3 regions of the Arthrobacter sp. IK3 genome follow, and region 1 is predicted to be linked to each of the others. Evidence: riboswitches for the same ligand, from Rfam matches in the RefSeq annotation. Region 1 holds a riboswitch; each other region holds the start of a gene.
What was found. Region 1 has a riboswitch for S-adenosylmethionine ahead of ACSLGO_RS04135 (methionine ABC transporter ATP-binding protein). Riboswitches for the same ligand answer to the same signal wherever they lie in the genome.
Positions count from the first base shown of each region.

Region 2: another riboswitch for S-adenosylmethionine. It lies ahead of ACSLGO_RS09950 (bifunctional o-acetylhomoserine/o-acetylserine sulfhydrylase); the one in region 1 lies ahead of ACSLGO_RS04135 (methionine ABC transporter ATP-binding protein).
Region 3: another riboswitch for S-adenosylmethionine. It lies ahead of ACSLGO_RS12280 (flavin reductase family protein); the one in region 1 lies ahead of ACSLGO_RS04135 (methionine ABC transporter ATP-binding protein).

Region 1 is NZ_JBPPSW010000002.1:298,118-308,138, forward strand. It holds gene ACSLGO_RS04115 (LLM class flavin-dependent oxidoreductase) at 1-486, shown strand, start outside; gene ACSLGO_RS04120 (alpha/beta fold hydrolase) at 567-1,340, shown strand; gene ACSLGO_RS04125 (CoA-binding protein) at 1,425-1,841, shown strand; gene ACSLGO_RS04130 (SAP domain-containing protein) at 1,863-2,414, opposite strand; SAM riboswitch class I at 2,625-2,729, shown strand; gene ACSLGO_RS04135 (methionine ABC transporter ATP-binding protein) at 2,834-3,622, shown strand; gene ACSLGO_RS04140 (methionine ABC transporter permease) at 3,615-4,280, shown strand; gene ACSLGO_RS04145 (LLM class flavin-dependent oxidoreductase) at 4,308-5,723, shown strand; gene ACSLGO_RS04150 (acyl-CoA dehydrogenase family protein) at 5,723-6,937, shown strand; gene ACSLGO_RS04155 (MetQ/NlpA family ABC transporter substrate-binding protein) at 6,968-7,843, shown strand; gene ACSLGO_RS04160 (DUF1206 domain-containing protein) at 7,840-8,661, opposite strand; gene ACSLGO_RS04165 (MmcQ/YjbR family DNA-binding protein) at 8,791-9,183, shown strand; gene ACSLGO_RS04170 (DUF1990 family protein) at 9,180-9,758, shown strand; gene ACSLGO_RS04175 (hypothetical protein) at 9,694-10,021, opposite strand, start outside.
Region 2 is NZ_JBPPSW010000006.1:158,889-168,909, reverse strand. It holds gene ACSLGO_RS09965 (glycoside hydrolase family 2 protein) at 1-142, shown strand, start outside; gene ACSLGO_RS09960 (hypothetical protein) at 257-1,213, opposite strand; gene ACSLGO_RS09955 (VOC family protein) at 1,345-1,986, opposite strand; SAM riboswitch class IV at 2,111-2,227, shown strand; gene ACSLGO_RS09950 (bifunctional o-acetylhomoserine/o-acetylserine sulfhydrylase) at 2,295-3,611, shown strand; gene metX (homoserine O-acetyltransferase MetX) at 3,608-4,744, shown strand; gene ACSLGO_RS09940 (SGNH/GDSL hydrolase family protein) at 4,766-5,635, opposite strand; gene ACSLGO_RS09935 (alpha/beta hydrolase) at 5,772-6,425, shown strand; gene ACSLGO_RS09930 (RNA-binding S4 domain-containing protein) at 6,429-6,659, opposite strand; gene ACSLGO_RS09925 (DMT family transporter) at 6,773-7,759, shown strand; gene ACSLGO_RS09920 (glycine--tRNA ligase) at 7,917-9,305, shown strand; gene ACSLGO_RS09915 (GNAT family N-acetyltransferase) at 9,305-10,021, shown strand, end outside.
Region 3 is NZ_JBPPSW010000008.1:133,516-143,536, forward strand. It holds gene ACSLGO_RS12270 (M66 family metalloprotease) at 1-1,315, shown strand, start outside; gene ACSLGO_RS12275 (PhzF family phenazine biosynthesis protein) at 1,373-2,230, opposite strand; gene ACSLGO_RS12280 (flavin reductase family protein) at 2,260-2,766, opposite strand; SAM riboswitch class IV at 2,818-2,937, opposite strand; gene ACSLGO_RS12285 (PhzF family phenazine biosynthesis protein) at 3,063-3,899, shown strand; gene ACSLGO_RS12290 (replication-associated recombination protein A) at 4,014-5,408, shown strand; gene rpsD (30S ribosomal protein S4) at 5,687-6,313, shown strand; gene ACSLGO_RS12300 (DUF948 domain-containing protein) at 6,510-6,884, shown strand; gene ACSLGO_RS12305 (hypothetical protein) at 6,921-7,175, shown strand; gene alaS (alanine--tRNA ligase) at 7,237-9,930, shown strand; gene ruvX (Holliday junction resolvase RuvX) at 9,896-10,021, shown strand, end outside.

The DNA.
Region 1 (10,021 bases):
CAGCGCTACACGAGCGACGAAGGCGCCCTGGCCCTGCTTTCCGGCTGGATGGGGGTTGACCTCTCCACCTACAACCTTGATGAGCCGCTGGGTGCCGTGAAGTCCAATGCCATCCAGTCAGCGGCCGCGAACTTCCAGAAGGTGAACGACGACGGCGCTCCCTGGACGGTGCGGGACATCGCCGCCAGCGCGGGAATCGGCGGCCTTGGTCCACGCCTGGTTGGCTCCGGTGCGGAGGTCGCGGAGGGGTTGATCCGCTGGGTGGAGGAAACCGACGTCGACGGTTTCAACCTGGCCTACGCCGTCACGCCCGGCACCTTCGAGGACGTGGTGGAGTATGTGGTGCCCGAGCTGCAGAAACGCGGGGCCTACCCCACGGAATACGCTCCCGGCACGCTGCGCAACAAGCTCTTCGGGGCCGGCGACAAGCTGCCGGAAGACCACCGCGGCGCGAAGTTCCGGCTGGCCCCCGCCGTCAACGGCTAGGAGTCCGGGGCGGCCATTGACCGGGTTCCCCGGCGCTCCTACCGTTGAGGGACCCGCAGCTTCCAGCTAAGGAGAACCCCATGGATCCATCAGCCGAAGCCTCAGGACGTGTGCTTTCCGCCGACGGAACGCCGATTGCCTGGCAACGGCAGGGAGAAGGCCCGCCGCTGGTGGTGGTGGACCCCGTGATGGTGGACCGGACCACCTCGGGGATGGCCGGTGTTGCCGAACTGCTGGCCGCCGGGCACACCGTCTACACCTATGACCGCCGAGGCAAGGGTGAGAGCGGGGACGGGGAACAGTACACCCCCGAATCCGAGGTAGACGACCTGCTGGCGGTGGTGGAGACCGCGGGCGGAACGGCGGCCCTGCTGGGAACCTCCTCCGGCGCGGTCCTGGCGCTGCGGGCCGCCTCGGAGTCCGCCGTCATTTCGAGCGTGATCGCCGTGGAACCGCCGCTCACCGAAGACAGTGACGAGGACCCGGACATCCGCCCCGAACTGGATGAGCTGCTGGCGGCAGGTGACCGGGCCGGTGCCGTACGGCTGTTCCAGGAGTCCATCGGGGTGCCGCCGGAGATGATTGAGTCTTCGGACACCAGTCCGTTCGAGCCGGCCGCGCACACCATCTCCTATGACCTGACCCTGCTGCTGGAAACCGATGTGCGGTCCCTGACCGGTATCCGCGTTCCGGTCCTGGTGCTGGCGAGTTCCGGAAGCGATGACAGGCTGCGCGAATGGGCGCGTGAAACCGCCGAGCTGCTGCCGGAAGGTTCTTTCCAGCTGCTGGAGGGGAGCTGGCACGGGCTTGATGACCGGATCCTGGCCACCGCCGTCGAGGCGTTCCTGAACTAAAGGCGGCTGGAATAGGCCCGGTGCCGGGTGCGTTTTCCCCTGAGCGTAGGGTGGGAATCCTGCATCGACTCAAGGAGGTACCGCATGGCGCACCGCAACGATCCCGAGGTCGTTACCCGGCTGCTCACGTCTAAAGGCCGCTGGGCGGTAGTGGGCCTCTCGAACAACCCGGCCCGCCCCGCCGTGGGGGTTTCACGGTTTGTCCGGGACTCCCTGGGCATGGAGATCATTCCCGTGAACCTGTCCGGCCAGGCCTTCGACGGCCAGCAGGGTTTCCGGAAGCTGGCGGAGATCCCCGGCCAGGTGGACGTTGTGGACTGCTTCGTGAACTCGGCCAAGGTGGGGGACGTCGTGGACCAGGCCATCGCGGTAGGCGCCAAGGCCGTCTGGCTGCAGCTGGGAGTGGTGGATGAAGACGCCGCGAGGCGTGCCGCGAACGCCGGGCTCGACGTCGTCATGAACACCTGCCCGGTCATTGAAGCCGGGCGTTTCGGGCTCTAGCGGCGGAGCGCCGCGCGAAACCTAGTTCCGCAGGTCCACAGGCAGGGAGCGGTGCGTCTTCCAGGCCTGGAGCATCTGGTCCCTGGTGCCGCCGGGATGCGCTGCATGCCAGTCCCGCGAGAAGCGGTTCAACTCGAATTGCCGGCCGATCGGCCGTGCCGCAGTATCCCGGGTGGCGTGCCAGTGATCCAGCGCAGCGGCCAGCGTGGCGGTGCCGTCATTGGCGGCGAAGAACTCGCGCATGGGCGCATCGAACCTGAATCCGGGGCCCAGGGCATTGACGAAGAATTCCCGCAGCACCTGGGTGCAGGGATGTCCCGCCGGAATAACGGTGTGGATGGTCAGCGGCGGAACCAGACGCTCCCGGGAGGAACGGGGACGGGTTTCCGGGGGAGGAAACGGTGCGCCGCCCAGGAATGCGGCTATCCGTTCGGTGAGCTGGTCCTTCGAACCGGCAGCGGATAGTTCCTGCGCGCGGGCGAATGCCTGCAGCTCATCCTTGAGCCAGTACCAGCGGCGGAATTCCTCCGGCCCAAGCGAAGGGGCGAGGGCGGGGCGTTCCGTAGCTGTCACGTTCCCATCCTCCCGGACAGGCCGGAGAATCGGTGCTCCCGCGCCGGGCCCGGGCCAAGTGATTTCAGAGCTTCGGTGCGGGATGGCGCAGGACGCCGGAAGACGTAACAAAACCGATTGTGACGCCGGAGCACGTTACGTGCCGACGCATTGGGCCGCACGGGGAAATGTTCTGGCCCTACCGGGGTACGCGCGGCTTAGATAGTTCCGTAACCATCCAGAGCGGCTGAGAGACCTGGCTCCGTGACGCCGCAGCAACCCCCTTCCGCGGGCAATCCCGCCGAAGCAGGGTGCTACCGCCAGGACCGATGGAGAAGCACCTGCTCTTATCCGGTCCGTGTTCCCGTGCCCTGAGGTCCGGGTCCCGTTCCTTCCCGCAGCGTGCACCTCTTCCCGGGCTTAGACCGCAGGAGGACAGCATGATCCGGATTGAAAACGTCTCTACCGTCTTCGGAGGCGGTGAATCGGCCTTTACCGCTGTGGACAACGTCAGCCTGGCCATTCCCAGGGGAAGCATCCAGGGCATCATCGGGTTCTCCGGGGCCGGCAAGTCCACCCTGCTGCGCAACATCAACCTGCTGGAACGGCCCAGCGCCGGCCGGGTACTGGTGGACGGCACGGACCTCACCCAATTGGGGGACGGTGAGCTGCGTGCCGCACGGCATGAGATCGGCATGATCTTCCAGCACTTCAACCTGCTGAACAACCGCACCGCGGCGCAGAACGTTGAGCTCTCGCTGAAGTTCGCCGGAGTGAAGAGTGCCGCTGAGCGGCGCGCCCGGGCATTGGAGGCGCTCGCCGTCGTCGACCTTTCGGAGAAGGCCGGAACCTACCCGGCGAAACTTTCCGGCGGGCAGAAGCAGCGCGTCGCCATTGCCCGCGCCCTGGCCACCCGCCCCAAGGTGCTGCTGTGCGACGAACCGACCTCCGCCGTCGATCCGCGCACCACGGCCTCCGTGCTGCAGTACCTCAGTGATGTGAACGCCCGTTTCGGCATCACGATCGTGGTGGTGACCCATGAAATGAATGTCATCAAGGCCATCGCGGACAACGTGGCCGTCATGGAGGAAGGCCGCGTGGTGGAGCAGTTTGCGCTCGCGGAACTCTCCCGTCCCGGCTTCACTCCGGCCACGGCGATCGGCCGGTACCTGATCTCGGATGAGATCACCCTGGACCGCGCTGCCCGGGAAGGAGCCCGCGTTGCTTGAGCGCATTGCCGAAGTGTGGCCGGAACTGCTCGCCGCCCTGGGCCAGACCGGCACCATGCTGCTGGTGGCCATTCCCCTTGCGGTGCTGATCGGCACCCCGCTGGGGGTTCTCCTGTACGCCCTCGGCCCGGATGGACTGGCACACAAGCCCAGGCTCCACCGGATCCTGGACTCGCTGGTGAACCTGGTGCGGTCCTTTCCGTTCCTGATCCTGCTGATCGCCATCATCCCGTTTACCCGGTTCGTGGTGGGAACCACCATCGGAACGGCAGCCGTGATTGTGCCGCTGACCATCAACGCCATTCCCTACTTCGCCCGGTTCGTGGAACAGAACCTCACCGCGCTCGGCGGAGGAGTGGTGGAAGCCGCCCGTTCCATGGGCGCCACCCGCGGGCAGATCGTGCGGGACGTCCTGCTGGTCGAAGCCCGTCCGGCGCTGATCAGCTCAATCACCATCATGACGGTCAGCTTCATTTCCTACTCCGCGATGGCCGGCCTGGTGGGCGGCGGCGGAATCGGCGACTTCGCCATCCGCTACGGCTACTACCGCTATGAGACCGGGCTGATGCTCACCGCCATCGTGCTGATGGTCCTGCTGGTCCAGGCCGTGCAGCTGGGCGGCTCCTGGCTCTCCCGCCGCGCCGACAAGCGACTCTAGCCTTCCCATTCCTACCGAAAGAACCCCATGAGCACTCCCAGTACCCGCTTCAACGGGCCGCGTCCGCGCCTGCTGCTGAACGCCTTCCTGATGAACACCACCAGCCACATCCGCGGCGGGCAGTGGCGCCACCCGGACGCCGAACAGCACCGCTTCAACGAACTGTCCTTCTGGACGGACCTGGCCCGCCGGCTCGAAGACGCGAAATTCGACGCCCTGTTCTTCGCCGACGTCGTGGGCCTGTACGGCAACCACGACGGCGGCTGGGCCTCCCACGTGCGCCGCGGCCTGCAGGTGCCGGCCAACGATCCGCTGCTGCTGCTTGCCGCCCTCTCCGGTGCCACCAGCAACATTGGGCTCGCAGCGACGTCGTCCGTGGTGCAGAGCCACCCCTTCCACTTCGCCCGGCAGCTCTCCACGCTGGACCATCTCTCGGGCGGCCGGGCCGGCTGGAACATCGTCACGTCCGTACTGGAGAACGCGCACCGCAACTTCGGCGGGGACGGCCTCACCGAACACGACCGACGCTATGACTGGGCGGACGAATACACCGACGCCGTCTACAAGCTCTGGGAAGGGTCCTGGGACGAGGGCGCGCTCATCCAGGACAAGGACGCCGGGGTGCACGCGGACCCGGACAAGGTCCACAAGATCCACCACCGCGGCGAGCGCTACTCCATTGACGGGCCGCACCTGAGCTCACCGTCCCCGCAGCGCACCCCGGTGCTCTTCCAGGCCGGCAGCTCCGGGCGCGGTCAGCAGTTCGCTGCCGCCAACGCCGAAGCAACCTTCATCTTTGCGCCCAACCCGGCCCATGCCGCGAAGGTAGCCGCCGGAGTCCGGGCCCGTGCTGTGGAAGCCGGACGGCTCCCGGATGACATCAAGGTGTTCACCGGCCTGTCCTTCGTGGTGGGCGGAACCGAGGCGGAAGCGCAGCGGAAGAAAGCCGAACAGGATGAATACCTGGACCTGGACGCGGTCATCGCCCACATTGGCGGCGGCCTGGGCATCGACCTCGGCGGCCTGGACCTGGACACCCCGCTGGGAGACGTGCAGACCGAAGGCGGGCGCGGCGTGCTGCAGGCCATTATCGACTCCACCCCGGGCGGCAACCCCACCCTGGCGGACGTCGCCCGCTACCGCACCGAGGCCCAGCAGGTCACCGGCACGCCGGAACAGATCGCCGACGAGCTTGAACGCTGGCAGGACGCCGGCGTGGACGGCATCAACATCATCAACGCCGTCCTGCCCGGCTCCTACACGGACTTCATCGACGGGGTGCTGCCCGAACTGCGCCGCCGGGGCCTGGCCCAAAGCGACTACGCCCCGGGCACGCTGCGGGAGAAGCTTTTCGGTGCCGGCCCGCTGCTGAACGAACGCCACCGTGCCGCCGCATTCCGCGGAGCCTTCACGAACACCCTTGCAACGTCAGGAGCCAACTGATGACCGCCAGCCTGCTGACCCGTTACGGCCATACCTCGGCCCCGGAGGCTGTCCCCTGGTTTGAGATCGCCGACGAGGTCGCCGCAATCCTCGGCGCGGATGCCCTGGAACGCGACGCCGCCAACAAGCCGCCGTTCACGGAAGTCGAAATCCTCCGCCGGTCCGGGCTGCTGCCGCTGACCATTCCGGCCCGCTTCGGCGGTGCCGGAATCAGCTGGAGCACCGCGTTCGAGATTGTGCAGCGGGTGGCGCGGGCGGACAACTCGATTGGCCAGCTGCTGGGCTACCACTACATTTTCCAGGCCTTCCCCTACATCGACCTCGATCCGGCGCGGGGGCAGGACCTCGCGGACGAGTGCCTGATCCACCAGTGGCTCTGGTCCTCCACCGGCACGCCCCAGGGTCCCCAGGCCACCGCCGTCCGCACCCGAGGCGGCTACCTGGTGACGGGCAGGAAACCGTTTGCAACCGGCAGCCGGGTGGCGGACAGGATTTACGCGAGGGCAGTGCTCGACGACGGCTCCCGGCTGGCGCTGGTCATCGACACCGCCTCCGAGGGCGTGGTGCGCCACGATGACTGGGACGTCCTCGGTTCCCGCCTCACAGCCACCAACACCATCGAGTTCCGGGACGTGTTCGTGCCGGACTCCGAGGTGATCACCAACCTGGGAACGCATGACGGCGAACGCCTCCCGCACCAGGTCCTGACCACACCCGCGTTCCAGCTGCTCTTCGCCCACGCCTACCTCGCTGCCGCGGAAGGAGCGGTCCTTGCCGCCCGGGATTACACCCTCGGCTCCGCCCGGCCATGGTTCCACGCGGAGGTTGAATCGGCGTCGGACGATCCGTTTATCCAGAACCACTACGGATCCTTCACCGCGAGGCTCCAGGCGCTGGCCGCCGTCGTCGAGCAGGCCACCACCGCCCTGCAGTGGGCGTTCGACGCCGGGGACTCGCTCACCGCCACGGACCGGGCCGGAGTCGCCGAGCAGATCGCCGCGGCGAAGGTCACCGCCCACGAGGTGTCTCTCGATGTCACGGCGCGGATCTTCGACGTCACCGGTGCCCGGGCGGCCGGAAGCAAATACGGGTTCGACAGGTACTGGCGGGACGTCCGCACCCACACCCTGCATGACCCCGTTGCCTGGAAATACAACGAACTGGGCCGGTTCTTCCTGAACGGGACCGAACCGGTTCCCTCCGCCTACCGCTAAACACACTCGCACTTCTTCGAAGGAATACCCATGGAACGCAGGAACTTTCTCAAACTCGCACTTGCCGGTGCCGGAACCGCTTCACTGGCCGCCGCCACCGGATGCGGCCTGACCGGCGGGGCATCGGCGTCGGGCGACAAGACCATCAAGATCATTGCCACCGAATCGGCGCCCTACCAGGAGCCCACCAAAATCGCCGCCGAGCTGCTCAAGGCCAAGGGATGGACGCTGGAAGCCACCTACGTCACGGACATCATCCAGCCGAACCTCGCGGTTTCCAACGGCGAATTCGATGCCAACTACTTCCAGCACGGCGCGTACCTGCAGCAGTTCAACGTGGACCAGAAGCTCGAAGTGCAGCCGTTGTTCTACGTTTACGGGTCGCCGGCCGGGATCTGGTCCAAGCGCTACTCCAGCCTGCAGGACCTGCCCGACGGCGCCAGGATCGCCCTGCCGGTGGACCCGGCTAACAACGGGCGCGGGCTGGTGCTGCTGCGTGACGCCGGGTTGTTGGAACTCAAGGACGGAGTGGGCGTAATCCACACGTCACAGGAAAGCATCACGGCGAACCCGAAGAACTTCGAGTTCGTTGAGGTTGACCAGCAGTCCCTGTCCAAGACGCTGCCTGACGTGGACGCCGGGTTCCTGTTCGTGCGGCTGGCTGCGGAGATCGGCCTGTTCCCGGATGACGCGCTGGCCTTTGAGAAGGAAGCGGACCAGATTCCGTTCCGCTGCGTGGTGGCCGGAACGGCGGCATTCGCCGACTCCGAGAAGGCGCGTGCGCTGCAGGAGGCGTACCAGTCACCCGAAGTCCGGGAGTGGTTCGCCGGTTACCTGGACGGTGTGCTGCCCACTCCCTGGGACGCGGATCCGCTGGAGGAACTCGACTCCTGGTGGCAGGCCTAGAGTTTGCCGAACCGGGCCCGGATCAGGGCCATGTACAGGCCGTAGAAGATCAGTCCAACACCGACGGCGCCCAGCACCAGCCAGCCCAGTGGGGCCTCATGGAGGGCGCGCAGGGCGCCGTCGAGTCCGGTGGACTTTTCCGGATCCGCCGTCACGGCAGCGGCGATCACCAGTACGCCGAGGATCAGCAGGGAGACGCCCTTGGCCACGAACCCGGCGATCCCGGTGGTGGTGGCCGTGCGCTGCCAGGTCCGGCCGGGAACGGCCTTGAGGTCATTGCGGAACCTGCGGGTCACCCCCTTGAAGATGAAGTAAATGCCGATTCCGGCGATCACCGCTCCGGCAAGGCCCACCAGCCACTGCCCGGCCGGCTGGCTGAGCACCCGGCCGGTCCAGGTGACCTGGCTCTGCTCGCTGTCGCTGGAGCCGCCCAGGGCGAACACGCCGAAGCTCACGCCGATGGCTCCGTAAACCACGGCCGAACCGGCATCAGAGGCGCGCTTCTTCCAGACCTCCTTGCGGTCTTCGCCGGAATCCAGGAATACGCGCGTTGCCTGGAACAGAGCCAGGGCGAGGCAGCCAAGGAAGCAGGCCCAGATCAGGAAGATGCCGCCCGGCTGGTCCGCGAGTGCTGCCACGGCACCGGATGAATCGGCGTCGCCCCCGCCGCCTCCGGCGATCTGCAACGCGATGAGGCCGATCAGCGCGTGCAGCAGCCCGCTGGCCACGTAGCCCATGCGCGCCGCGCGTTCGAACGACTTCGAGTCGGCTGCCCGCCCTGCGGCCTGGGCAACCCTGCCCCCGCGTGTGCCTTCCATGCCCAATGTCTCCTCCAGCGCCCCGGCGGCTGACCCGGGGGCGCAGCCGCATAGTTCGTGTGCTTAGTGATGTGCTTCCATCCTGCCATCTGTGATGCACCGGGACCTACGCGGGGCTAAGGTCGGGTTATGGACGCCGCATCGCTGAGGCAGTACTGCCTGTCCCTGACCGGATCATATGAAGACTTTCCATTCGGCCCGGAAACCTCGGTGTTCAAGGTGCGTGCCGGCGGCCCGGCCCGGCCGGCGAAGATGTTTGCCATGAGCACGCTGGCGGCGGATCCGCTGATGGTCAGCCTTAAATGCGAACCCGAGCTGGCCCTGCAGCTGCGGGCGGCCCACCCCGAGATTTCCGGGGCATGGCATATGAACAAGACGCACTGGAACCAGCTGGACCTCACAGGAGGGCTGGAGGAAGAACTGGTCCGGAACCTCGTGGAGGACTCCTATGACCTGGTGGTTGCGTCCCTGCCGCGGCGGGACCGCGAGTCGCTGGCCTGGAAGGGCCTGGCCGAAGGGTGAGCCCGCTGACCTATCCGGATCCCGGCTTCACTGAGCGCACGTACCCGGCTCCGCTGGAGGCCGGGTGGCCTGAGGGCTACCGGCTGGTGCTGCGGTCCGAGCTGATGGACGTGCCGGACCCGGCCGCGGCTTTCCTGCGGCTGGCGGACGGCGTACTGGACTGGGACCTGCACCGGGGCTCAGGGCTGCGGGTTGCTGCGGACACGCCGCGGGCTGCGGCAGGAGTGGAAATGGCCTCGGGAACGGGGTTTGGCCGGCTGCGCTGGCGGGCGCCGTGCCGGGTGTTGTGGAGTGCTGAACCGCTGCTCGACGGCGGTGTACCGGTTTCCGGGCAGCGCGCCGGTTTTGGCTACGGCACGCTGCGGGGGCATCCGGTGGCCGGAGAGGAGGGCTTCTACGCGGAACTCACGGCGGACGGGCAGCTGCTCTTCCGGGTCGCCGCCTACAGCCGTCCCGCCAACTGGATCATGACTCTGGGCAGTCCGGTGACCCGGTGGACGCAGGAGCTCATTACCCGACGCTATTTCCGGGCTGCCCGGCGTCTTGCCGGGGGAAGTCCTGCGGCGACTCGGTAGTAAAGAGGCTGCGGGTGAAGTTGAAGGCCAGCAGCGAGGGCAGGCCGGTGCTGATGGTCGGCTGGTCAAGGGCGAGTCCCACCAGGAGCAGGACGACGCAGACGCCCAGCATGATGGCACTGAACATCCGGCTGCCGCCGCCCCGCAGCAGAAGCCCTGTGGACTCGGGGCCCCGCCGGTACTGCACCAGGCACCAGATACTGCCCGCAATGCCGAAGACACCGCACCCCGACGCGATCCAGGGAACCGCGGCATCGTAGCCA
Region 2 (10,021 bases), on a different contig from region 1:
TGCCGCCACCGTCTACACCCAGCTCACCGACGTCGAGGATGAGGTCAACGGGCTGCTCACCTACGACCGCCGGGTGCTCAAGGTGGATCCCGCCGTCGTCCGCGGTTTGAACGCGGACCTGCTTCGTGCCTTCGTCCGGTAGCCTGCCGGTTCTGCTGCCGGTTTCCACGGAATCGACCGCCTAGCAGTTCTGCTCCCGGTTAGAACCGGCAGCAGAACTGCCAGTCGTGAGCGGATATCGGAACTGGCAGCGGGATCATCGACGTCGTTTTCGGGGCAGACCCGCCCTCACCAGCCGCTGGACCAGTCCGTCGGGATTCTGCGGTGAACCTTGGAGATCGGTCCAGGACCATCGCACGAATCCCACACCAGTCGCCCGAATGGCGTCTTCACGCCGCTTCTCCCGAACGAGCGTCTCCCAGGACGGCTGCATTGTTTGGGTGCGGGGATCCCCAACGTTTCGTCCGTACTTCACAGCACCGTCGAATTCGCCGACCAGTCTGTGTTCGCGCCAAAAGAAGTCAGTGCGGCCGAGGAGTTTTCCGCCGGGGGACCGGAATTCCTGCTGCAGTTCCGGTGCTGGAAACCCATGCCGGCGGAGGATAGCTCGGGAGAACGACTCACCCGGTGATTCAGAGCGGGCGTCAGCGAACTCCAGGACCCGTAATGCCCGGCTACGTTTGGCGGAATCCGGAAGCCTGCCTGCAACAAGGCGAAGGTCATCTTTGCTGAGCGGAGAGAACCCTTTCAACATGTCAGGACGGAGGGCATGGTCCATAGCTGGAAGGGCCCGTTCAAAGGGCAGATAGGCGGCCATGTCAATAACGGTCTGCGCGCGGGACGTGAGTTCCACCCCGGCATACACAACCAGTGGATCCAGCAGTTTCCGCCTGGTCCAACGCAGGTCGCCCCGGCGCCGGCCGTGCGAACGGGTGGATGCCAGAAGCAGAATCTCAGGCAACGCACCGACGACGGGAATGCCCCAAATGACTGCTGCCGTCTCCTGTACCAGGACGCGGGTCCCCACGGCGGACTCGACAGCCGCCAGTATCCTTAGCCGTTCACGCTCCCGGGGAGGCAACCGGCCCCATGCGACAGCGTCGACGTAAACGCCGCGCCTCAGACGAACCAGTTCCCCGGCCAGGCAACGTTCGGACAGTGGCTTGCCCAGTCCGGCATGACCGTCGGCTACGAATAAAAGTTCTGCATCCATTCCGTAGCTCTACGGGCAGGCAAGCAATCCCACCAGTGTCCTGGCCCCAAATGTGGATGACAGGGAGCCGACTGGTTTGCGGTTCTGCTGCCAGCTGCAACTGGCAGCAGAACCGCAGACCGGAGCTAGAACTAGATCTCGACGAGACCCTTCTCGGTGGCAAAGGTGACGGACATGATGCCGGGGGTGCCCTTGGGAGAGACCCAGGTGACATCCACGGACTCGAGCGGCTTTTCGACGGGCATGCCCAGCCACTCGGTCACCCGTGCGGCCGAGCCGGCAATGGTGAGCGACTGCAGCGAGACGGTGCCTTCCAGGGCACGGGAGGGGTGAAGGTCTGCCTTGTCCTCATCCCAGCGGAGCATGTAGGGAACCTGCGGGTCGGCGATCAGCCCGTTGATGCCGATCTGCCGCCAGGTGAGTTCCTGTCCGTCGGGGAACTTGCGGTTGCCGGGGACGGAGGAGCGGCCAAGGCGTTCTTCGAAGGGAGCAAGGTCCTCAACGGCAACACACCAGCCCATCCAGCCGCCGCCGGCGTCGGAGCGTGCACGGACGGCTTGTCCAAACGGGGCCTTGTCCGAGGCGGGGTGGTTCAGTACTTCAACAACCTCAACATACTGGTGGTTGGCCAGCGGGAGGATCATGTTGCGGGTACCGAAACGGGGATGGACTCCGCCTTTGACGAAGTCAGTTCCCAGGGCAGCAGCAATGCGTTCCGTGGTGGCCAGCAGGCCGTCGGATTCGCAGGCGTAAGAGACGTGATCCAGGCGCATGCGAACATCTTGGCACGTTGTGACCTGTGTCTCGACTAAGGCAAGCCTAAGCGCCGTAATGCGGCACTTTCACGCTGCGTCATATGGGTTGCACAACTGCCGGAGCGTTGGTTCTATTGGTACAGGTCATGAGTGCCAGCAGATAGCCCCGGCTTGCTGGCCGGCAACCCTCCAACCGCGGTGGGGTGCCCCGGGTGAAGACCTGGCCGTACGCAAACAGGCGTACCGGCAAGCGCGGGCCACACGTGTCGCTCCGGAGTATCCCGGACTCGACCCTGTGGGGCCCCTGGTCATAAAGGGAGCACACAATGTCTGCCAACTGGTCCTTCGAAACACGCCAGATCCATGCAGGTCAGGAGCCCGACGCCGTAACCGGCGCCCGCGCCCTGCCCATCTACCAAACCTCGTCCTTCGTCTTTCCCAGCGCCGAAGCGGCAGCCAACCGGTTCGCGCTGGCGGAACTCGAACCGATCTACACCCGGATCGGCAACCCCACCCAGGAAGCGGTGGAGAACCGCATTGCGTCCCTGGAGGGGGGCCTCGGAGCGCTGCTGCTCGCCTCCGGCCAGGCAGCCGAAACGTACGCCATCCTGAACCTCGCCCAGGCCGGCGACCACATTGTGGCCAGCCCCAGCCTTTACGGGGGCACGTACAACCTCTTCAAGCAGACGCTGAAGAAGTTCGGCATCGACGTCACGTTTGTTGCTGACCCGGACAACCTCGACCAGTGGCGCGAAGCGGTGCGGCCCAACACCAAGGCCTTCTTCGGCGAGGTGGTGTCCAATCCCCGCCAGGACGTCCTGGACATTGAGGGGATTTCCGGCGCGGCGCATGAGGCAGGCGTCCCGCTAATCGTGGACAACACGCTCTCCACTCCGTACCTGATCCGTCCCATTGAATGGGGAGCGGACATCGTGGTGCACTCGGCCACCAAGTACCTCGGCGGGCACGGCACCGTTATTGCCGGCGTGATCGTGGACTCCGGAAACTTCGACTTTGGTGCGGACCCGGAGAAGTTCCCCGGCTTCAACACCCCTGACGAGAGCTACAACGGACTCGTCTACGCGAGGGACCTCGGCGCCGGCGGCGTCCTCGGGGCCAACCTGGCCTACATCCTCAAGGCCCGGGTCCAGCTGCTCCGGGACCTCGGTTCGGCGCTGTCTCCGTTCAATGCGTTCCTCCTCGCCCAGGGGCTGGAGACCCTCAGCCTGCGCGTGGAGCGGCACGTCGAAAACGCCGTCGCCGTCGCGCAGTGGCTTGAAGCGCACGACGACGTTATCTCGGTTGCGTACGCAGGGCTTGAGTCGAGCCCGTGGTACGAGAGGGGACGCAAGTACGGTCCCCGGGGAACCGGAGCGATTGTGTCCTTTGAAATTGAAGGCGGTGTGGAAGCAGGCAAGCGCTTCGTCGATGGGCTCGAACTGCACTCGCACGTGGCCAACGTGGGGGACGTGCGCTCCCTGGTGATCCACCCGGCGTCCACGACCCACAGCCAGCTCGGGGCCGAGGCCCAGGCGGCGGCGGGCGTCAGCCCGGGGCTGGTCCGCCTCTCGGTTGGCCTTGAGCACATCGATGACATCATTGCGGATCTCGATGCCGGTTTCCGCGCCGCCAAGGGAGCATGAAGTACAGCGTGACCACCTACCCGCCTGCACCGCAGCACCCTGTCCGCGTTCTTGACGGGGTGCTGCGGTACGCCCCCATCGGTGACCTCAAACTCGAAACCGGCGGTGTCCTTCCGGACGTTGTGCTGGGCTACGAAACCTGGGGCGAGCTGAACAGCGACGCGTCCAACGCCGTCCTTGTTCCGCATGCCTTGACGGGGAGTACTCACGTTGCGCAAGGCAGTTCGGATGAGCCGGGCTGGTGGGACGGACTGGTCGGCCCGGGGAAGACCATCGACACCGACCGCTTCTTCGTTGTCTCCATCAACATGCTCGGGGGTTGTTACGGTTCCACCGGGCCGGGGTCCGCGGATCCGGACGGACTGCCGTGGGGTTCGCGCTTTCCGTTCGTGACCATTCGGGATTCCGTGCACGCCGAAGCCCGGCTGGCGGACCAGCTGGGCATCCGGCGCTGGCACACGGTGCTGGGCGGATCGCTCGGCGGCGCCCGGGCACTCGAGTGGGCGGTAACGGAACCCGAACGGGTGGCCCGGTGCGCGGTGATAGCAGCGACGGCGGCCAGCACCGGTGAGCAGATCGCCTTTGCCCAGGCGCAGGTGGCGGCAATCCGTTTGGACCCGGACTACAACGGCGGGGACTACTACAACGGCCGTGCCCCCGTGGCGGGACTGGGCCTGGCGCGGCGGATTGCGCACATTACCTACCGGTCCGAGGCCGAACTTCAGTACCGGTTCGGCCGGACGCCGCAGCCGGGGGAGGACCCGCTCGGTGCTGCCCTCCCGGCAGAACGCGGCCGCTACCAGGTGGAGAGCTACCTGGACCACCAGGGGACAAAGCTCGCAGGAAGGTTCGACGCCAACAGCTACGTCATCCTCACCGAGGCGCTGATGAGCCACGATGTCACCCGGGGCCGGGGCAGCCTGAGCGAAGCGCTTGCCGCTGTCCGGGCTCAGTTCCTCGTGGCCGCGGTGGACTCGGACCGGCTGTATTTCCCGGAACAGTCCTACGAACTGGCAGCCGCGCTTCCCGGCGAGAACCGCGTGCACCTGATCAGCGCGCCCATTGGACACGACGGGTTCCTCACCGACGTGCTCCAGCTCGGGGACGTGCTGCGGAAGGATTTCTTCGGCTAGGCGCCTGCTCCGCGGAGGAACCTAGCCCTGGCCCGCAGGCCCGGCGCCGGCGGTTTGCGCCCCGGCAGCCTCGGAGGAGCCCTGCGGCATCCGCTTTCCGAAGAACGGGCCGGCGTCCGGGCGCTTGGGTGAGATGCCGTCGCCGGAGGAGCGGCGGCGGACCCGCCGCATCACCCACGGCATCAGGTATTCACGGGCCCAGAACAGGTCCTCGGAACGTGCCGTCCGCCAGTTCTTGGGCGGCAGTTCCTTCACCCGTGCCGGTTCCAGGGTGTGCGGAACACTGAGCGTCTCCAGCACCATGGCCGCAATGGTCTGGTGTCCCATGGGGGAGAAGTGCAGCCGGTCCGGGGCCCACATCTGCTGGTTGCTCAGCTCCCGCAGCGCCCACATGTCCGCGATGACGGCGTCGTGCCGCATGGCCACTGTCCGCAGGTTTTCGTTGTAGATGGCCACCCGGCCGCGGACGCTTCCCAGTACCGGGGTGGCTCCGATGTCCGGGCCGGTGAAGAGCACCACCGTGGCGCCGGTCTCCCGCAGCCGCGCGATGGTGCCGTCCATGGTTTCGGCGAGCCGGTCCGGATCCCCGCCCGGCCGGATGACGTCATTGCCGCCGGCGCAGATGGTCACCAGGTCCGGCTTCAGGTCGATGGCCGGCTGAACCTGCTCGGCAACAATCTGGTTCAGCAGGCGTCCGCGGATGGCCAGGTTCGCGTAGGCGAAGTCGTCATGCCCGGCGGCGAGTTCCTCTGCCAGCCGGTCGGCCCAGCCGCGGTGCCCTCCCGGGCTTTCCGGGCTCGGATCGCCGATCCCCTCCGTGAACGAGTCGCCCAGCGCCACGTAGCGGTTGAAGGGGTGGTCCGGGTGTCCCTGCTGCTGGGCGGGCTGCACCGGCGGCTCGGAATGGTTCTGGGGATCGGATGGCACGGAGGGGAGCTGGGCATTTTCGGTCACCGAACCATGATTGCCCCTGAGGGCCTGGCTACGCGACCGTAGGTTGGAAGAGCCGCATGCCAGAATGGAATTTATGACGAACAACTCTCCCTGGAACCCTGTTGTGCTCTTCTCCAAGCCGGAGGAAGAGCGGGCCGGAACCCCGCTGCTGGTGCTCTTCCACGGCTACCTGGCCAACGAGGAAGACCTCATGGGCCTGGCGCAGTACCTGCCGCAGGAGTTCACCATCGCCTCCGTCCGCGCACCCCAGGCGCTGGGTCCGGGCTACTCCTGGTTCCCGCTGATGCACGAACCGGATTATTCGGTGGACCGGGTGGTTGCGGCAGTCCAGGACGTCTCGGACTGGCTCGACGGCCTCAGGGAACAGCACTCGAGTGTGAGCCTGCTCGGCTTCTCCATGGGAATGGCCGTGGCCAGCACGCTGATGCGCCACCGGCCCGAGGAGTTCGCCGCCGTCGTCGGGCTTTCCGGTTTTGTGGTGCCGGCCGAAGGAAACGGCTTCTTCCACGACGAGGAGCTGGCGGCGCTAAAGGTGCCGTTCTTCTGGGGACGGGACCAGGCGGATCCGGTGATCGACGCCGAGCGCATCGAATACACCCACGCCTGGCTGAACGGCCATACCAAGCTGACCAAGGTGCTCTACGCCGGCATGGGGCACAGCATCAATATGCAGGAACTCGGACACGTGCGGGAATTCCTCACCCACACAGTCCTCGGTTCCCGGTAGGTTCTATTCGCCGGAGACGATCCGCACGGCCTCGCCGTTCACCTCGATGGTGTCCCCGGCGTGGAGCTGCCGGCCGCGGCGCTCCTCGATGTCTCCGTTGACCTTCACCAGGCCGTTCTCGATCAGTTCCTTGGCCTCAATGCCGTCCTCGGCAAGGCTGGCGAGTTTCAGTGCCTGGCCAAGGCGGATCATGTCGTCACGGATGGGAAGGTCCTGGGGATCGGTTGAGCTCATGGAACCTATTCTGCCGGAGAAAGCGCCCGACGCCGTTACGGGGCCCGGGGGTGCAGGCTGCGGAAATCGGGGCGGGGACAGGCGGGGTGCCGAAGCGGGAGTAATGTGAAACGGTGCCACAGCCTGCCCGTATCCCTGTCTCCGTCGGTCTGCCACTAGCTCTCGCCTCCGGGGTGGCCATTCCCGCCCAGTCCCGTATCAATGGTGCCCTCGGCGTTGCCCTGGATGATTCCCTCGCCGCCGCGCTGGTGAGCTTCGGCACCGGGCTCGCCGTGATGATCCTCGTCACGGCCGTGTTTCCGCGCGGACGGGCCGGCTTCGGGCAAATCCTGCCCGCGCTCCGGGAGAGGCGCTTTCCGCGGATCTACATCCTTGCCGGCGTCATTGGCGCCTGGTTCGTACTCACGCAGACACTGACCATAGCCGTACTGGGTGTTGCCGTGTTCACCGTAGCCACGGTTGCCGGACAAACCCTGACCGGGCTGGTGGTGGACCGGATGGGCATTGGTCCCGGCGGCAAGAAAACCCTGACCATCATGCGGGTAGTGGGGGCCGTGCTGACCATCGCCGCCGTCGCGTGGGCGGTGAGTCCCAAGCTCTCCGGCAGCGGGGGCGGCGCGGACTGGCTGCTGACCGTGCTGCTGCCGCTGAGTGCCGGCATGGCCATGAGCTTCCAGCAGGCCATGAACGGGACCACGGGAATGCACTACGGCACGCCCATCACGGCAACCCTGATGAACTTTGTCTCCGGATTCACCGCCCTGCTGGTGGTGTGGCTGGTGAAGGTGGCGGTCTCCGGATTCGGCAATCCGCTGCCGGACACCTGGTGGTATTACCTGGGCGGCGTGATGGGCTGTGTCTTCATTGGCGTCAGCGCCATGCTCGTGAAGACACTCGGCGTCCTGCTGACCAGCCTTGGCCTGATCGGCGGGCAGCTGGTGGGGTCCCTCCTGCTGGACCTTTTCCTCCCCGCCCCGGGCTCCGCCGTCGTCGCGGCAACGGTGCTGGGCACCGCCCTGACCCTGGTTGCAATCGTGGTAGCCACGCTGCCCTGGAACATGCCCGGATTCCGGCCGTGGGCGCGGCGGCGCAACGGGTAGCCGGCTTTCGCCGCCGTGACCTTAAGCTGGTATCTATAGGTTTTGCCCTCCGGCCCGCACCTGCGCACTTCCGCGCCGGAAAGCGAGGCGGAACGGGATCAAAAGCGGACCGCACCCAGCGGCCTGCGTGAGCAGAAAGAACGGCGGTACCATTCACATGGCTTCGACCAAATCCAAACTGGATCCGATCATCTCCCTGGCCAAGCGCAGGGGCTTCGTCTTCCAGTCGGGTGAGATCTACGGTGGTTCGCGTTCCGCCTGGGATTACGGGCCCCTCGGCGTCGAGCTGAAGGAAAACATCAAGAAGCAGTGGTGGCAGTCCATGGTCCGCGGACGCGACGACGTCGTCGGCCTGGATTCCGCGGTCATCCTGCCGCGCGCCGTGTGGGAAGCCTCAGGCCACGTCGAGGTCTTCTCCGACCCGCTGGTCGAGTGCCTCAGCTGCCACAAGCGCTACCGTGCGGACCACCTCGAAGAGGAATACGAAGAGAAGAAGGGCCGCGCGCCTGAAAACGGCCTGGCGGACATCGCCTGCGCCAACTGCGGCACCAAGGGCCAGTGGACCGAACCGCAGGAATTCTCCGGCCTGCTTAAGACCTTCCTTGGCCCGGTGGCCAGCGAAGAAGGCATGCACTACCTGCGCCCGGAAACCGCGCAGGGCATCTTCGTGAACTTCAACAACGTGCTCACCACCTCCCGCAAGAAGCCGCCGTTCGGCATCGGCCAGATCGGCAAGAGCTTCCGCAACGAGATCACCCCGGGCAACTTCATCTTCCGCACCCGTGAGTTCGAGCAGATGGAAATGGAATTCTTCGTCGAGCCGGGCACGGACGAGGAATGGCATAAGTACTGGATTGAAACCCGGAAGAACTGGTACACGGACCTGGGCATCAACCTGGAGAACCTGCGCCTGTTCGAGCACCCGCTGGAGAAGCTGAGCCACTACTCCAAGGGCACCACGGACATCGAGTACCGCTTCGGTTTCCAGGGTTCGGAGTGGGGCGAGCTGGAAGGCATCGCCAACCGCACCGACTTTGACCTGGGCACGCACTCCAAGCACTCCGGCACGGACCTGAGCTACTTCAACCAGGCCACCAACGAGCGGTTCACCCCGTACGTGATTGAGCCCGCCGCCGGCCTGACCCGGTCCTTCATGGCATTCCTGGTGGACGCCTACACCGAGGACGAGGCACCCAACGCCAAGGGCGGCGTGGACAAGCGGACCGTGCTGCGCCTCGACCCGCGCCTGGCCCCGGTCAAGGCAGCCGTGCTGCCGCTCAGCCGCAACGAGGACCTGTCCCCGAAGGCCAAGGAACTGGCCGCCCAGCTGCGCCGGAACTGGAACATCGACTTCGACGACGCCGGCGCCATTGGCCGCCGCTACCGCCGCCAGGATGAGATCGGCACGCCGTTCTGCATCACGGTGGACTTCGACACGCTCGAAGACCAGGCCGTCACCGTCCGCGAGCGGGACACCATGGCCCAGGAGCGCGTGAGCCTGGACAAGGTACAGGGTTACCTGGCCGAACGGCTGATCGGCGCGTAATGGCCATCTCTTTCCGCGAATGGCGTGAGGACGACGACCTCGCCCTGATCCAGCTCTGGGGCGACCCAGAGACCGGTGAAGCCGCACAGTTCCGCTCCGTTCTGCGTCCCTCGGCGAACGAGCCGTGGAGCCGCTGCATCGTGGCGGAGGACGACGGCGTGCCGGTGGCTGCCGGGGTGGTCTACGAGACCAGCCTGCACCCGGACCGGCTATGGGCGTACATAGAGGTGGCACGGGACAACCGGCGTGCCGGCCTGGGCTCCACCCTGCTGGGCATGCTGCGCAAGGAAGCCGAGAACGCGCCGTCGGGCGTTACCAGGCTTCGTGCCAAGGTGGCGCCGGACTCCGCGGGCGCGGCGTTCTCCGCCGCTGCCGGCCTGGAACCGATCCAGCGCTCGCGGTCAGTGATCGTTGAACCGGGCAAGCTCAAGCTGCCCGTCTTCGAGGACCACGGACCGCAGCTGGAGGAAGCGGCAACCGGTTCGGTTGAACTGACCCGCGCCGTCGCCGACTTCTACAACGCTGTCCACGACTGGGACCGGGCGGACATGGGACTTGGCCGCGCCCAGCAGATGCTGCTCCACGAGGCCACCGGCGCCTCGGGTGCCGTGGTGCTCAGGGACAAACCGAAGCACGAAGGCGGAAAAATTGCCGCATTTGCGGTGAGCTACACCTCCGAGCGCACGGACGCCCCGGCGGACGTGCTGCTGGGCTGG
Region 3 (10,021 bases), on a different contig from region 1:
CGCCGGGTACGAAGCCCTGCGGGCCGTTGAGCTGCCGGAGCTTGAGGCGAAGCTGCAGGCCGTAGCAGGCCGCGCGGCGCCGGTGCTGGATACCGAGGGAACCGTGCTCCTGGCGAGCTGGAAGGACGATCTGCGGGGACTCAGTTCGGCCGCCCGGGACATCGCCGATTCTGTCCTGGCGCAGACGGAGACCGCCGCCTCGGTGGACGCTTTCATCCGGCTCAACCAGGAGCCGCTCGAGTCGGGGAATGCGGCCGTGACCGCTGAACTGTTCTCGCTGCTGGACACAGCCGGTTTCACCGAGAGCACCACCCGGGTGCTCCCTGCGGGTGGAAGCCTGCTGGTAGACGGCGGCCACTGCCTGGTGCTGGGAGAAGACCTCGGCGTCACCGTGCCCAAGGACAAAACGCTGTGCGCCGACACGGCCGCCCAGCGCTGGTTCCAGGATGCGCGCGGAGCCATTCACAGCGAACTGCGTCCTGACCTGTGCCTGGTGGCCGGAACGCCGGTCAGCACGTCCCCGTGTGCCCGGACGTCGGGAGCCCAGGTGTGGATCCAGGAAGCTGACGGACACCTCAAGAGCGCTGTCTCGAGCTATCTGGACTTCTACCGCAACCAGGGAATTGCGGGAATGTACGGGAGGACAAACGGCTCCAACCAGGTCTGGACCGGGCTGGCTGCGGCCGGCAGCCCCGGGACGGCCGTGCTGAGCGCGGCCAGTCTCGCTACTATCGCCGGCCTGGATTTCGCCGTTGCGTCAACGGACGCGTTTATCCGGGTGAACGGAGCAGGCCTTGAAGCCGGGGACCCGGCTGCCGCAGCAGAGCTCAAATCCCTCCTGGCCGCGAATGGATTCATGGAAAGCTCCGAGAAGTACCTGCCGGAGGGCAGCCGGCTGCAGGTCAACAACGGCCACTGCCTGGTGTTGGGGGAGGACCTCGGCGTCACCGTGCCCATCAGCAAGAACGCCTGCGCGGATACGGATGAGCAGCGCTGGTTCATGGACACCCGCGGCGCCATCCACAGCCAGGCCCGCCCCGACCTGTGCCTGGTGCCGGCAACTCCGGTAAAGGCAGCGCCGTGCGCACCGGCTGACGGATCCCAGGTATGGCTTCCGGAGGCTGACGGGCACATCAAGAGCGCCGTCTCGAGCTACCTCGACTTCTACCGGGAGCGGGGATTCGCCGGCATGTACGCGAAGAACTCGGGCGCAAACCAAATCTGGACCGGACTCCAGGCAGCTGCGAATCCGGGACTGGCCGCACTGAATTCCGACAGTCTGGCTGTGCTGTTCCGGGTGGGACTTGATGCCTAGCTGAGCCCCCGGTGGTGCGCGTCCGGAGGCAGCGACGCACACCACCGGGCCGGCGCATCAGATCCTGATGGTCCCGGAGATGAGGGTCCTGGACTCGCCGCCCACCCAAATGTCCCCGCCGTCGGCTTCCACCTGGACGCGGCCGGTTCGGCCCAGGACCGTCCCCTGCGCGGCGGTGTACGTCGACGGCGCCCTTCCACTGCCAATCAGCCACTGAGCTGCACCGGCGTTGAAACTCCCCGTCACGGGGTCCTCACAGGGAAGCTCATCGGAGATGAAGGTGCGTACTTCAAACTCGCTCGCGGCGCCGCCGGGGTGCGGGCCGATGACGCCGACGGCCAGGCCGGCCATGGCCGGGTAGTCGGGCCGGATGGCCAGTACCTGAGCTGCCGATTCGAGCAGCACACCGATCCACTCTGGCCCGTTGACCAGCCAGGCAGCGTCCTTCAGCGCCTCACGGGGAAGCCCCAGGCCGGCCGCCACACGGTCCAGGACGTCCCGGGCAACAGGCCCGAACCGTGTCAGTTCCGGAGCCGCGAAGGCCAGCAGGCCGGCGTCGTCCGCCTTGATCCGCACCAGGCCGGCGGCGGATTCCTGGACGAGGATGCCTTCCTGCCGGGGTTTGCCTCCGGCTTCCAGCCAGGCATGGGCAGAGCCGAGGGTGGGATGCCCGGCGAACGGCAGCTCCTCGGTGGGCGTGAAGATCCGGACACGGTAGTCGGCCTTCGGAGCCGTTGGCGGGAGGAGGAACGTGGTCTCGGCCAGGTTGGTCCAGTTCGCAAACTGCTGCATCCGGGCGGTGCTGAGCCCGGAGGATTCAAGGACGACGGCAAGCGGATTGCCGCCGAAGGCCTCGGAACTGAACACATCAATCTGGGCGAACGGGCGGTCGGACGCGGGAGTTTCGGGAGTCACTATCTGAGCTTAGTGAAGTGGGTGCCGGCTCAGGCAAATGCCGGAACCGCGAGATTCCGGAAGGCAGAGCCGTGAAAGACCAGCGGCTCATGTGCGCCGTCGTGGGTTGAGTAGCCGTGGACGCGGAGCAGGACGACGGCGTGATCCCCGGCAGGTATCTCGTTCTCGACTGACGTTTCGAGCCAGAGGGCGGCCTCGTCCAGGAACAGGGCGCCCGTTTCGGTTTCGTGCAGGCTCAGCCCGGCAAAGCGGTCGCCGTCGCGGGAAGCGATCTGGCGGCAGACGCCGTCGTGCCCCGTGCCTAGGACAGACACGCCAATCCGTCCGGCAGTCCGCAGAACCGGCCAGGTGCGGGAAGTGTTCTGCACCGCGAACATGACCAGGGGCGGATCCATGGAGACGCCGACGGTGAAGGAGGACGCCACGATTCCCTGCGGTGCGCCGTCGATTTCCGCGCAGAGGGCTGCAATGCCGGATGGGAAGCGTCCAAAGGCCTGGCGCAGTGCGTTGGGATGGAGATCGGTTTCAAGTGCCATGGGGATTCCTCTGCCTGACGCGCAGCCTGCTGCGTGAACCGCGGAAGGCCAGCGCTGTACTTGCCGGACCGGGAGATCCACCGGAACGGCCGAATCGTCACCTGGAGCACCCCGCTACGGCGAGAGGGTTGCCGTCCAGCCGGCCAGGGCCTGTGGCTGGAACTCTTGATTCTGGCTACCAATCTAGGAGCCGTAATGTCCCGGGGCAAACATCCGTCACATTACGGCCACGCCGGGCAACACTTCGTAACGGCACGTCTTCCCGCACTCCCGCAGACAGCCATTACAGTGTCCGCATGAGACAACGCTGGTTCAAACAGGTAGACGTCTTCGGCAGCAAGCCGTATCAGGGCAACCCGCTGGCCGTGGTCCTGGATGGAGAAGACCTCGACGACGAGGCGATGCTGCAGTTCGCCCGCTGGACGAACCTCTCCGAAACCACTTTTGTCCTTCCCGCTACGCAGGACGAGGCGGATTACCGGGTGCGGATCTTCACGCCCGGCGGGGAGATTCCGTTCGCCGGACATCCGACGCTGGGAACCTGCCACGCGTGGACCGAGGCCGGCAACACACCGATCAAGCCCGGGCTGGTGGTGCAGGAATGCGGAATCGGGCTGGTGCCCCTGCGCGTCAACGCGGGCCTGGCGGCGTTTGCGGCTCCCCGGCTGATCCGCACCGGGCCGGTGGAGGAAGGGACACTGGCGCGCGTGACGGCTGCACTGGGGCTTACTCCGGACCAGGTCCGCGGACACCAGTGGGTGGACAATGGTCCCGGCTGGCTGGGCCTGCTGCTCCCGGATGCGGAGACCGTACTCTCGCTGCGTCCGGACCACGCCGCCATCGGCGACCTTCGGGTGGGTGTGATTGGCCCGCAGCCGGAATCAGCCGAGACGGACTTCGAGGTCCGCGCGTTCGCGCCCGGCCTGGGCGTGTCCGAGGATCCGGTTACCGGAAGCCTCAACGCCGGACTGGCCCAGTGGCTGATCGGCGACGGAATCGCCGAGGAACGCTACACCGTCACCCAGGGCACCGCTGTCCACCGCTCCGGGCTGGTCAGGGTCTTCACCCGCGAGGGGCGCATCTGGATCGGCGGGGAGTCTGTCACCTGCATCGACGGCTCCGTTTCCCTCTAATCCCATCCAGATGACAGAAACTGCACGTATGGAGCCCCATACGTGCAGTTTCTGTCATTTCGTTTGCGGGACGGGCGGAAACGCGGGGGGAGAGGGCACGGGTAGCCTTGAAGCGTGAATGACTTGTTCAACAGCGGCGAGGACCAGGACCAGCAGGACTACGACGACGACGCCGCGGAGACAGACTCCCGGCAGCGCCCGCGCAGCCCGCTTGCGGTACGCATGCGCCCGCGCAGCCTCGATGAGGTTGTTGGCCAGCAGCACCTGCTGGCCCCCGGGTCACCGCTGCGCACCCTGGCCGAAGCCCCGCAGGGCGGCCCGGCAGGCCCGTCCTCGGTCATGCTCTGGGGGCCGCCCGGAACCGGCAAGACCACCCTTGCGCACGTCGTGGCGCGGGGACAGGGCCGGAAGTTCGTTGAACTCTCGGCAATCACGTCCGGCGTCAAGGACGTCCGCCGGGTCATGGACGACGCGCTCACCGCCCGGGACCTGCACGGCATCACCACCGTCCTGTTCCTGGACGAGATTCACCGCTTCAACAAGGCACAGCAGGATGCGCTGCTGCCGGGAGTGGAGAACAGATGGGTTGTCCTGATTGCGGCAACCACGGAGAATCCGTCCTTCTCCGTGGTGTCCCCGCTGCTTTCCCGTTCCCTGCTGCTGACTCTCAAGCCCCTGACCGAAGCGGACATTTCCGGGCTGCTGCAGCGCGCCGTCGAAGATGAGCGGGGGCTGGCCGGCCGGGTCAGTCTCAGTGATGAAGCCCTTGAGCACCTGGTGCGCCTGGCGGCGGGGGACGCCCGCCGCGGGCTGACCGCGCTGGAGGCCGCTGCCGGCGTCGCGTACTCTGAACGCGACCCGGACGTGACCGTGCCCACCGTGGAGCTGGCACACGCAGAACAGGCCCTGGACGTTGCAGCCCTGCGCTATGACCGGGCCGGGGACCAGCACTATGACGTCACCAGCGCCTTCATCAAGTCCCTGCGCGGTTCCGACGTCGATGCCGCCCTGCACTACCTGGCCAAAATGCTGGAGGCGGGGGAGGACCCGCGCTTCATCTCCCGCCGGCTCATGATCTCCGCGGCGGAAGACGTTGGCATGGCTGATCCGACGGCGCTGCAGACAGCGGTAGCGGCGGCCCAGGCCGTGCAGATGATTGGCATGCCCGAGGGCAGGCTGATCCTGGCCGAGGCCGTGGTGCACATTGCCACCGCTCCAAAGTCCAACGCGTCCTACAAGGCGATTGGCGCCGCTACTGCGGACGTGCGGTCCGGATACGGGATTGGCGTGCCGGCGCATTTGCGCGACGCTCACTATCCGGGCGCGAAGCAGCTGGGCCACGGCAAGGGCTATATCTATTCCCATGACGCGCCGCATGGCATCGCCAAGCAGCAGTACGCGCCGGACGACCTGGTGGGCAAGGACTACTACAAGCCCACCGCCAACGGAGCGGAACGGGATATCTCGGCCCGGCTGGAACGGCTCCGCGGAATCATCCGCGGACAATAGGCGGAAACGTCCGCCGGGGCGGCGCCGGCACCCCCGCTCGGAGGGCCCGGTGCGTGCTAGCATTGTTGGTTGACTGGCAAGCGCACTGCCGGACCATCCCACCAACCAGCCGGATTTACTTCCGGATGCGGTGGAACTGTGTCCCGTAACTGCGTTGCAGCAGAAGGCAGCGGTTGGCCGGAGCTCTCCCTAATGGAGGCCAGTGACTACGTATTAGCCGTGCACGGCGGGTTCTCCCGGCGCGTACGGCAAAACCGCCAAAACAGTGAAAGGTGAACGTGGCTAATTCAACACGTGCACGCCGTCAGGCTCGCGCTTCGCGCGCCCTCGGCATTGCTTTGACCCCCAAGGCAGCAAAGTACTTCGAGCGCCGGCCTTACCCCCCGGGTGAGCACGGCCGCGCACGCCGCAAGCAGGACAGCGACTACGCAGTCCGCCTGCGCGAAAAGCAGCGCCTGCGCGCACAGTACGGCATCCGCGAAGCACAGATGACCCGTGTCTTCGAAGAAGCCCGCCGCACCGCCGGTCTGACCGGTGAAAACCTGATCGAGCTTCTCGAGATGCGTCTTGACGCCCTCGTGCTGCGTGCCGGCTTCGCCCGGACGATCGCCCAGGCCCGCCAGCTGGTTGTGCACCGCCACATCATGGTTGACGGCGCCCGCGTGGACCGCCCGTCGTTCCGCGTGTCCGAAGGCCAGCTCATCCATGTGCACCAGCGCAGCGAGACCATGACGCCGTTCCAGGTTGCCGCTGCCGGCGCCCACCGCGACGTCCTGCCCGCTGTTCCGGGTTACCTGGATGTCTCCCTGGAGAAGCTGCAGGCCCGCCTGGTTCGCCGCCCGAAGCGCTCGGAAATCCCCGTGACCTGCGAAGAGCAGCTCGTGGTGGAATACTACGCACGCTAATTCGACTGCGCTCCCGCCTGCGGGAGCCAAGGCGAAACTGAAGCAGCCCGTGGCCTTTGCGCCGCGGGCTGTTTCGTTTCCCGGCCGTGTCCGCGCACGGACCGCCCGGGAACGCGCCGCCGCCAAGTAAGTGTCCGGTCCCGTCAATGGGTAAGGTACATAGCGGAAACTCTTAGAAAACAACCCAAGGAGAACCATGTCAGGTGGAGATATTGCCGGTCTGATCGCAGCCGGGGTTTTTGCCGTGCTGGTTGCGCTGCTGGCCGTCCCCATCCTCAAGCTTGGGAAAGTGTTCGACGAGCTTCGCGGATCGATCAAGACCCTCAGCGATGAGACCACGCCGCTGATCGACGAGGTTACCAACACGGTGTCAACCACCAACCTGCAGCTGCAGAAGGTGGACGGCATTTCCTCGAACGTCTCCGACGCTTCCGCCAACGTCTCCGCACTCACGTCCCTGGTGGCCGCGACCGTCGGCTCCCCGCTGATCAAGGTTTCGGCCTTCACCTACGGCGTCCGCACCGCACTGACTTCCCGCCGCCCCGCCGGGCGCGGCCGGCGCAGCCGCTAGGACCTCCCGCCATGCAGTCCACCACAGGAGCAGCACATGATTAAGCGTGTCTTTTGGATGTCGATCGGCATCACTATCGGCGTGATTGCGGTCCGGCGCATTTCCGATGCCAAAGAGAGCCTCGGGCCGGCCGGCCTCAACCGCGCAGTCGGCACCGCCGCCGATGCCCTGCACGATTTCACTGACGCCTTCCGTGACGCCATGACCCAGCGCGAAGGCGAACTGCGCTCCGCACTCGGCATGGACACCACCGACACGGTTGCCCAGACCATGTCCTCAGCCCGCCGCTGACTTTCCCCACCCCCGCTGCCCACCGGCGCGGAATTGATTTACCAGAAGGGTAAGAAACACCATGAAGTCCCACGAGATCGCACGCCGCTGGCTGGATTTCTTCAGCAGGAAGGGCCACACGGTCGTTCCCTCCGCGTCGCTCGTCAGCAACGACCCCTCGCTGCTGTTCACCGTTGCGGGCATGGTGCCCTTCATTCCGTACCTCACTGCGCGTGAGACCCCGCCGTACAGCCGGGCCACCAGCGTGCAGAAGTGCATCCGCACCGCTGACATCGAAGAGGTCGGCAAGACCGCACGCCACGGCACCTTCTTCCAGATGGCGGGCAACTTTTCCTTCGGCGACTACTTCAAGGAAGACGCCATCACCTTCGCCTGGGAGCTGCTCACCAGCCCGGTAGAAGACGGCGGCTACGGCCTTGATCCCGAGCGCCTCTGGGTCACCGTTTACGAGGACGGCGACGAGCGCGACGACGAGGCCCGTGCCATCTGGCGGGACAAGGTGGGCGTGCCCAACGAGCGCATCATCGGCACCGGCAAGGCAGACAACTACTGGAACACCGGCCAGGCCGGCCCCGGCGGCCCCTGCTCCGAGATCTACTATGACCGCGGCCCGGCGTACGGACTCGAAGGCGGCCCCGCCGTGGACGAGACCCGCTACATCGAGATCTGGAACCTGGTCTTCATGCAGTACCAGCTCTCCGAAGTGCGTTCCAAGACGGACTTCGACGTCGCCGGCGAGCTGCCGCAGAAGAACATCGACACAGGCCTCGGCCTCGAGCGCCTTGCCATGATCCTGCAGGGCGTGGAGAACATGTATGAGACGGACCAGGTCCGTCCCGTCCTGGACAAGGCAGCCGAACTCTCCGGCAAGTCCTACACCTCTGCCGAAGATCCCTCGGATCCGCACCACGCCGACGACGTGAAGATGCGCGTCGTGGCAGACCACATCCGTTCGGCCCTCATGCTGATCTCCGACGGCGTCACCCCCTCCAATGAAGGCCGCGGCTACGTGCTGCGCCGCCTGATCCGCCGTGCCGTGCGGGCCATGCGCCTGCTCGGCGTCGAAACCGCGGTGCTGCCCGAGCTGCTGCCCGTTTCCCGGGACGCCATGAAGGGCACCTACCCCGAGGTCGAGACCGACTTCGCCCGGATCTCCCGAATCGCCTACGCCGAGGAAAAGGCGTTCCTGCGCACTATCGCCTCCGGCACCGAGCGTCTCGAAGTTGCCGTGCAGGAATCCAAGGCTGCCGGCCGTCCGCTCTCCGGTGCCGACGCCTTCGCCCTGCATGACACCTACGGGTTCCCGATTGACCTCACCCTGGAAATGGCCGAGGAAGCCGGACTGAAGGTGGATGAAGCCGGGTTCCGTTCCCTGATGCAGGAGCAGCGCAAGCGTGCCCAGGCCGACGCCCGCGGCAAGAAGCACGGCCACTCGGACATGTCCGTGTTCAACGAACTCCTCAAGGCCGGCAACACCGTGTTCACCGGCTATGACGAACTGCTGACCGAATCGTCGGTACGCGGGATCGTGTCCAACGGCCAGTCCGTGTCCTACGCAGGCCAGGGAACCGAGATTGAACTCGTCCTGGACGAAACCCCGTTCTACGCGGAAGCGGGCGGCCAGGCCGCCGACGTCGGCCTCATCACCGGCGACGGCTTCGTCGTCGAGGTCTCCGACGTGCAGCGCCCGGTCAAGGGACTGACCGTCCACAAGGCCGTAGTCCGCGAAGGCGAGATCTCTGCCGGTGCCCTTGCCCAGGCCGCAGTCGACGCCGAGCAGCGCCACGCAGCCGAACAGGCGCACTCCGGCACGCACATTGTGCACGCCGCCCTGCACCAGATCCTCGGCCCGGAAGCGCTCCAGCGCGGCTCCTTCAACAAGGCCGGCTACCTGCGGTTCGACTTCTCCTGGGGCGAAGGCCTCTCCGCTGCGGCCAAGTCCGAGATCGAAGAGGTCTCCAACCTTGCCATCCGCAGCAACCACAAGGTCGAAACCAAGATTATGTCCCTCGCAGACGCCAAGGCACTCGGTGCCACGGCGCTGTTCGGCGAAGCCTACGGGGACCAGGTGCGCGTAGTGGAGATCGACGGCGAATGGTCCCGCGAACTCTGCGGCGGCACGCACGTGGACTCCACGTCCCGCATTGGGTCCCTGACCCTGCTGGGCGAACAGTCGGTCGGTTCAGGCAACCGCCGCGTCGAAGCCTTCGTGGGCATGGATGCCTTCCGCCACCTGGCCGCCGAGCGCGCCCTCGTGAACGAGCTGTCCGAACTGCTCAAGGTTCCCTCCGTCCAGGTGCCGGAGCGCGTCGCAGCAACCCTCGCCAAACTGAAGCAGGTTGAGAAGGAACTCGAGCGCCTGCGCCGCGAACAGCTCGCAGCATCCGCGGCAGCACTGCTCGGCTCCGCCGTGGACATCGACGGTGTCCGCCTGCTGGCCCACGACGCCGGTACCGTCTCCGGCGCCGATGACCTGCGGACCCTGGCACTGGACCTGCGGTCCCGGCTGGGAAGCGAAGCGGCAGTCGTTGCCGTAGCAGGCGCAGCCAACGGCCGCCCGGTAGTCATCGTCGCCACCAACGAGGCAGCCCGTGAGGCCAAGGTCAAGGCAGGTGCGCTGGTCAAGACCGCCGCCGGTGTCCTCGGCGGCGGCGGCGGAGGCAAGGACGACGTCGCCCAGGGCGGCGGCACCGATGCAGCCAAGATTTCCGAGGCGCTGGATGCCATCCGCGCAGCGGTGGCGAACCGGGGCTAGCGCCACAGTGTCCGGCTATCCGCGCGGAACCAAAATCGGCGTCGACGTTGGACTCGCACGCGTCGGGGTCGCTTCCTGCGACCCCGACGGC